Regions from separate parts of the Brevibacillus sp. AG genome, predicted to be linked through region 2. Evidence: a T-box and tRNA genes for the amino acid it is inferred to sense, from the RefSeq annotation. Region 2 holds a T-box; the other holds one or more tRNA genes.
What was found. The T-box of region 2 lies ahead of POF51_RS21555 (valine--tRNA ligase). A T-box ahead of a tRNA ligase gene usually reads a tRNA of that ligase, here a tRNA-Val.

Region 1: it encodes a tRNA-Val, which carries the amino acid that the T-box ahead of POF51_RS21555 (valine--tRNA ligase) is inferred to sense. The anticodon was not compared.

The regions. Positions count from the first base shown of each region.
Region 1 is NZ_JAQMYO010000002.1:224,203-227,615, reverse strand. It holds gene POF51_RS06035 (EamA family transporter) at 1-898, shown strand, start outside; gene POF51_RS06030 (DinB family protein) at 1,046-1,510, shown strand; gene POF51_RS06025 (glyoxalase superfamily protein) at 1,507-1,875, shown strand; tRNA gene POF51_RS06020 (tRNA-His) at 1,956-2,031, opposite strand; tRNA gene POF51_RS06015 (tRNA-Leu) at 2,049-2,135, opposite strand; tRNA gene POF51_RS06010 (tRNA-Val) at 2,145-2,220, opposite strand; tRNA gene POF51_RS06005 (tRNA-Glu) at 2,308-2,381, opposite strand; tRNA gene POF51_RS06000 (tRNA-Ser) at 2,390-2,482, opposite strand; gene thiM (hydroxyethylthiazole kinase) at 3,369-3,413, opposite strand, start outside.
Region 2 is NZ_JAQMYO010000008.1:99,642-103,054, forward strand. It holds gene POF51_RS21555 (valine--tRNA ligase) at 1-1,523, opposite strand, end outside; T-box leader at 1,581-1,822, opposite strand; gene POF51_RS21560 (STAS domain-containing protein) at 1,882-2,208, opposite strand; gene POF51_RS21565 (ATP-binding protein) at 2,316-3,413, opposite strand, start outside.

The DNA.
Region 1 (3,413 bases), on a different contig from region 2:
GCGATCTATCTTTTTAGTTTTACTCGGCGCGTGCAGCTACGGTGTCCTCTCGATCTTCATGAAGCATGCTTTTCAACTCGGCTTTACGCCATTTGAAATGAGCGGAAGCCAATTGATTTTTGGCGGCCTGATTATGACGCTCATGGCCCTCTTTTTCTCCAAGCAACGGTTTTCGTTCAAGTATATGTTGCTTTTGGCACCAGCCAGCCTCATGATGGCCTCAACCAGTCTTTTTTACCATCAGGCTGTTAGCCGGGTCTCTGCTTCGCTCGCAATCGTTCTCCTCTTTCAGTTTACCTGGATCGGGGTCTTGCTTGAGGCGATTGTGGATCGCAAATGGCCGACGGCTGAAAAATGGGTGTCTCTGGTTATGCTTGGAGCAGGGACGGTTCTTGCAAGCGGACTTGGCGAAAGCGGCATTCAGAGTGTAGACATGGTCGGACTGATCTTCGGTCTGATGTCTGGCGCGACCTTTGCCCTGGTTATTTTCTTCAGCGGGCGAATTCTCCCTGGAATGGATCCATACTTGCGAAGCGCGATTTCGATTGGTATCGCTGCCCTGATGCTCTCGATCATTTATCCACCGACTTTCCTGATAAATGGTCAGCTTCTGCAAGGTTTGCTGCCGCTCGGTCTTTTGGTTGCGATCTTCGGTTCGGTCATCCCGATCTTCTGTTTGGCTGTTGGTGTGCCACGGATCGGTAATGGACTGGCTACCATTTTAAGTGCAGTGGAGCTGCCCACAGTCGTACTCTTGTCGAGTTTCGTGCTTCAAGAGACTGTCTCTCTCCCTCAATGGGGTGGCGTATTTATGATCCTCGCTGCCATTTGCGTACCGCAAGTAAAATGGCGGAAACTATTCTCCCCTTCTCATGCCCTCGAGCAGGAAAGAATGTAGCGCCGTTTCCTATACACAACATACAAAAAAGCGTGCAGACGAGTTGTTCTGCACGCTTTTTTGTTAGTACTTCCCCTTCTTATAGAAGGAAGTAGATTCTCTGACTCGAATTTATTTGCGAAGACTGCCACTCAAGGGGGAAAAAGTATGGAAAAGCGGCACAAGGTGCTATTCCAGCAGCTAGAGGATTATCGACAGGAGACGTTAAAAGCTATCGATGGTTTGACGGATGAAGATGTGAACATCATTCCCGATGGTTTCTCCAACAATATCTTGTGGAATCTGGGGCACATCTATCTCGATCAGTATTTATGGATCGCTCACCTTACAAAAGAAACGATCCCAATCCCCCCTGGCTTCAACGAATGGTTTAACTTCGGTACAAAACCTGCTGACTGGGATACACCACCACCGAAACTCGAAGTACTCGTCTCCTTATTACAAGAACAACCTCAGACGATACAAGCTACTTACAAGGATCGATTAGAAGAAGAGTTTCCCGCAACTGAATCCGGCATGCATACGATTGCACAAGTGCTTGTCCGAACGATCTTTCACGAAGGGGTGCACCTCGCCTCCCTCAATACAATCCGGAGGTTTCTGGGCAAATGAATCAGATCATAACGCCTATTTTTCGCATGTTTGACGTTGAGAAGGCAAGAGAATTTTATGTAGAGTTTCTAGGGTTTCAGATTGATTGGGAGCATCGTTACGAGGAGCATTTTCCTTTGTACATGCAAATTTCCTCTCCATCGTGCACGATTCATCTATCTGAGCATCACGGGGATGCTTGTCCTGGCTCAGCGATTCGCGTACAGGTAGAGGACATTGAACTTTTTCATCAGTCACTGTTGCGTCAAGGATACAAGTACGCTTGTCCCGGTTTAGAGGAGACGCCGTGGGGAACACGCGAAGTGAGCGTGACCGATCCTTTTGGCAATCGCCTTCACTTTTATCAGCCTGTTGCTCATTCGTAGACAGATACAAAGAAAGCCCAGCCGGAGTTCCTCTACAGGAGCCACCGCTGGGCTGTTTCATTTTACATTTTGAACATATATGGGGCGATCGATGGGACTTGAACCCACGAGTGCCGGAGCCACAATCCGGTGCGTTAACCCCTTCGCCACGACCGCCATGTATAGGGTTTGCTTGGTGCGGTCGAGAGGACTTGAACCTCCACGGTGTTGCCACCACTAGAACCTGAATCTAGCGCGTCTGCCAATTCCGCCACGACCGCATATAAAAATGGTGGAGGCTGACGGGATCGAACCGCCGACCCTCTGCTTGTAAGGCAGATGCTCTCCCAGCTGAGCTAAGCCTCCAGATAACCCCACAAAGTGACGCCAATACAATGAAGCATATTCCGAGTACTTTGCGGGGGCCCCGGATTACTATACGGGATGTTTAAGTGACCCGTAGGGGATTCGAACCCCTGTATGACAGCGTGAAAGGCTGCTGTGTTAAACCGCTTCACCAACGGGCCATGTATGATGGCGGATGGAGTGGGATTTGAACCCACGAGACGGTTCGACACCGCCTACACGATTTCCAATCGTGCTCCTTCGGCCGCTCGGACATCCATCCATCGAGCCTGCAAGCGTTCGCTTCGGCAAGAATTAATCTATCATATTCCCAATATGATTTCAAGTGATATTTTGAAAGTTTATCCCTTGGTAGACCTCCGTGTAATTCATATCAGGCGAATATCTATCGAAACGAAAAAAGGGAGATTGCCTAAAGCAAGTTCACTTTCTGTTCAATATGATACAAGTAGTATCCCTTTACAAGACGGAGTGATGCCAGTTGTCAAAAAGAAAACGCCGATCAGTAGGCTTACCCTGTTTGTACGGAAACTGGTGTGGGCCTGGATGCTCCGGGCCGGATGCGCCGATTGATGACGTCGACAGATGCTGCAAGAGGCATGATGATTGCTATCGAAAGCACGGCTATTTTTCTTGTCATTGCGATCAGGAGCTCGTACGCTGCCTTCGAAATAAAGTAAATAACTCAACGGAAAAAGGGAGAATGGCCGGTCTCATCTCGAATTTTTTCTCTCGAACAGGGTGCTTTCCCAGCAACCCCCGCTAGTCTTTTCTGAATCGTTCTCCTTGTCAGTTTTCATACGAAAATTGGTAACAACTTGGACATGAATCAGACATAATTCCCTTGTTTTTCCTTGTATTTTTTTGGTACTCTATTGAATGTCCAAGGAGGGTACGCAGCGTGGAATTGCACATACGAACAGACGCCAGTGTGGCGCTGACGTTAAAGAGAGAAATTATTTGTCATGGTATTTCCCGTTTTTATGTCCGTCCATACGATGATGATCAAGTAGAATTTATATTCCTAGCACTATCCGAGCACCAGAAGAAGCTGCTGTCTTATTCACTACGAAATTACAGCTACTGTCTAACATATCTAGCTTAATCGTTCTACGGCCATTTTTCTCCCCTTTTTTAAAGGGGAATTTTTATTCTCTTTTTTCGATATACCCAAAACGGCGAACATCGTCTGC
Region 2 (3,413 bases):
GAGAACATCATCCGAGCAACCCAGAAGAAGATAATATCGTAGCCTGTTACCAGGACATTCGTTGGATAGAAGTACTTCATGTCCTCGGATTCTTCCGGCCAGCCCAGTGTCGAGAACGGCCATAGACCAGAGGAGAACCATGTATCGAGAACGTCGTTGTCCTGCTCCAGCTTGTGGCTGTGGCAGCTTGGGCACTCAGTCACATTCGTGCGAGATACAATCGTTTCGTTACAATCTCCGCAATACCATGCAGGAATTCGGTGGCCCCACCAAAGCTGGCGGGAGATGCACCAGTCGCGGATGTTTTCAATCCAACGCAGGTAATTTGTCTTGAAGCGCTCTGGGACGAATTTCACACTTTCAGGGCTATTTGCATTCGCCAGTGCTTCGTCAGCCAAAGGCTGCATTTTTACAAACCATTGGGTAGAAAGGTATGGTTCTACGACTGCATCGCTGCGCTCACTATGTCCAACCTGATGAATATGCTCCTCAACCTTGAACATTACACCTTGCTCAGTCAAATCTTTGATGATTTGCTTGCGGCATACAAAGCGATCCAAGCCTTTGTAGATACCAGCCAGCTCGTTCATCGTGCCCGACTCATCCATGACAACGATTTGTGGCAACTGATGGCGAAGACCCAATTCAAAGTCATTCGGATCGTGTGCTGGCGTAATTTTTACAGCGCCAGAACCAAACTCAGGATCAACATAGTCATCTGCGACGATTGGAATCTCACGTCCCACGATTGGCAAAATCACGGTTTTGCCGATCATGTCCTTGTAACGCTCATCTTCCGGGTGTACCGCTACAGCCGTATCACCGAGCATCGTTTCCGGACGGGTTGTAGCTACTTCGATATAACCGGTGCCATCTGCCAATGGGTAACGCATGTGATGCAGCGCACCTTTTACTTCCTTGTAGATTACTTCAATATCGGATAGAGCCGTGCGGGCAGCAGGGTCCCAGTTAATGATACGGTTACCGCGATAGATCAAGCCTTTTTCGTAGAGGCGAACAAATACTTCGCGTACAGCTTGGGACAAGCCTTCATCCATCGTAAAACGCTCACGGGAGTAATCCAGGGCAAGACCGAGCTTTTCCCACTGCTCACGAATATGCGAAGCGTAAATGTGCTTCCACTCCCATACCTTTTCCACGAATTTTTCGCGGCCCAGATCATGGCGAGAGATGCCTTCTTCACGTAAGGTAGCTTCCACGCGCGCTTGGGTTGCGATACCAGCGTGATCCATACCTGGCAAGAACAAGGTGCTGTAGCCTTGCATACGCTTGGTACGCGTAATGATATCTTGCAAAGTCGTATCCAGTGCATGGCCCAAGTGCAATTTACCAGTTACGTTCGGCGGTGGAATGACAATCGTAAACGGACGTTTATTCGGGTCGCGTTCTGCTTTGAAAAATTGTTTTTCGATCCAATACGGATACCATTTGTTCTCTGCTGCTTTTGGATCATAGTTTTTCGGCAGCAATTGGTCGATGTCGGTTGTTGGCTGTGTAGACATGTACGACTCCTCCTATTAGCATAACTTGCTTTGCAAAAAATAAAAAAACCCTTCATCGCAAAGGACGAAAGGATTATTTTCGCGGTACCACCTTTGTTAACACACGATAAACGTCATGCTTATGGCGTGTTCACTCTGACAAGATAACGGTTGCGAACCGGTCTCGGCTAGGCACATGCTTTCACCGAAAAAACTCCTGGGCGACCTTCAGCCATTCATAACCTTAGAGAATCTCGCAGCAACTGATTCTCCTCTCTGCTAAGGTGTCCTGACTTACTCTTCCCACTCATCGTTCATATCGTATGTAGTTGTCGTATGATTAGCTTTTCACTATTATATACAATCACGCTGTTTGGCGTCAAACCCGGGTTTCGCCCACTTTTCCAACTGCAATGCCCAGTGCTTCGGTAAAACCGAGCACGCCCAAAATATCGAGAATTTCTTCTCGGACATTGACGATTTCTACCTGTTTGCCCATGGCCAACAGTTCTTTCGTGGTAAAAAACAGGCTTCCAATACCGGAAGAATCTACAAAGGAGACACCTTGAAAATCGACGATAACGGATTGATTTCGCCCTCCATACTGCTGGAGCAATTCACCTACTCGATCTCCTACAGCCATGTCCAACTCTCCGACGAAAAACAATGTAGCCTGTCCGTTCGCCTCTGTTGCGCGGTAGTCCATGCTCAAACTCCTCTCAATAGGTATCGGTACACCCAATCTGCTCGTCCTTTTACTATATTACCCATTTTCATTCACTTGCAAACATTTGGCTTTTGGGAAATCGTGGCTTAACGCGAAAGGATACATTCTAAAATCAGCTTTGTACCTGCCAGGGAGCTACTTAAATAAACACGATCACAGTATTGCAGGATCACGTGAAAACCGGCCCCAAGCGAGTGGCGCGTAGAAAATCCTTGCTGTAGGGTAGCTCGCGGGATATCCTCGAGCAAAATTCCTTGTCCTTCATCATGGATCACAGCCCGACACATCTGCCTGTCATTCGATAGGTATAGCGTGACCACACCGCCATTTCCGTGCTTCAACGTATTGGAAGCAGCTTCGTTGACCGCAACGAGAAACTGTAGCAAGCGCTTATCAGAAATGCCTTGTGGTTCCAAAGCTTGCTTGAACAATTTACGCAGTTCTGCCAGCTGCTCCGGTAAGCGGATGTCGATTGCCAAGAGCTTATGCCCTTCCCGAAGCAAAAAAAATAATTCTTCATCACTAAGCAACAATAGCTTACCTTCTGTGACCACACCCAGAATATCTCTGTAGATCTCCCATTCCCGTCTTTTGCGTTTTCGTTCTTCTGCAATAACGGCAGTGACATCGATCAAAGCCATTCCACAGGTCCGATCTGGCAATACAGATGTGTATAATTCAAAGACCTTTGTGCCATCAGAGGTAACAATTTGCTCCCTTACAGGACCACCCGATCCAGCCGCATCTTCGACCAGTCGTTGCATTTCTCGCTCTACTTCCAAACTCGCACGAACGTCACCCAACGGACGCACTTTCCCTTCATCGTAAAGATAGAGGAAAACGGTCTCGATCTGACGCAGTATGGATAACTTCTGAATCTCTTGCTTTATTAACCGCCCCCGCTCGTCGTCTCGATCCTTCCAATGTAACAAGACGTCTGCCGGGTCCAATTCGCCACTCATGTGCCATGTATGAAATTCTTCCAGGAGCAATCGCTCCAGAACATCTTCCCGTCGCAAAACTTTTTCGATATCGATAATGTAGTACGGATCACCTGCTATACCGCGCAATCCGCTACCGATAATTCGGAAATCATAGGCGAGCTCTATTTCTATGCGTCCGTGCAAATCATGATCAGAACTGCTTAACCCAATGGTCGTCCGGCTCACTGCTACCAGCTTCGC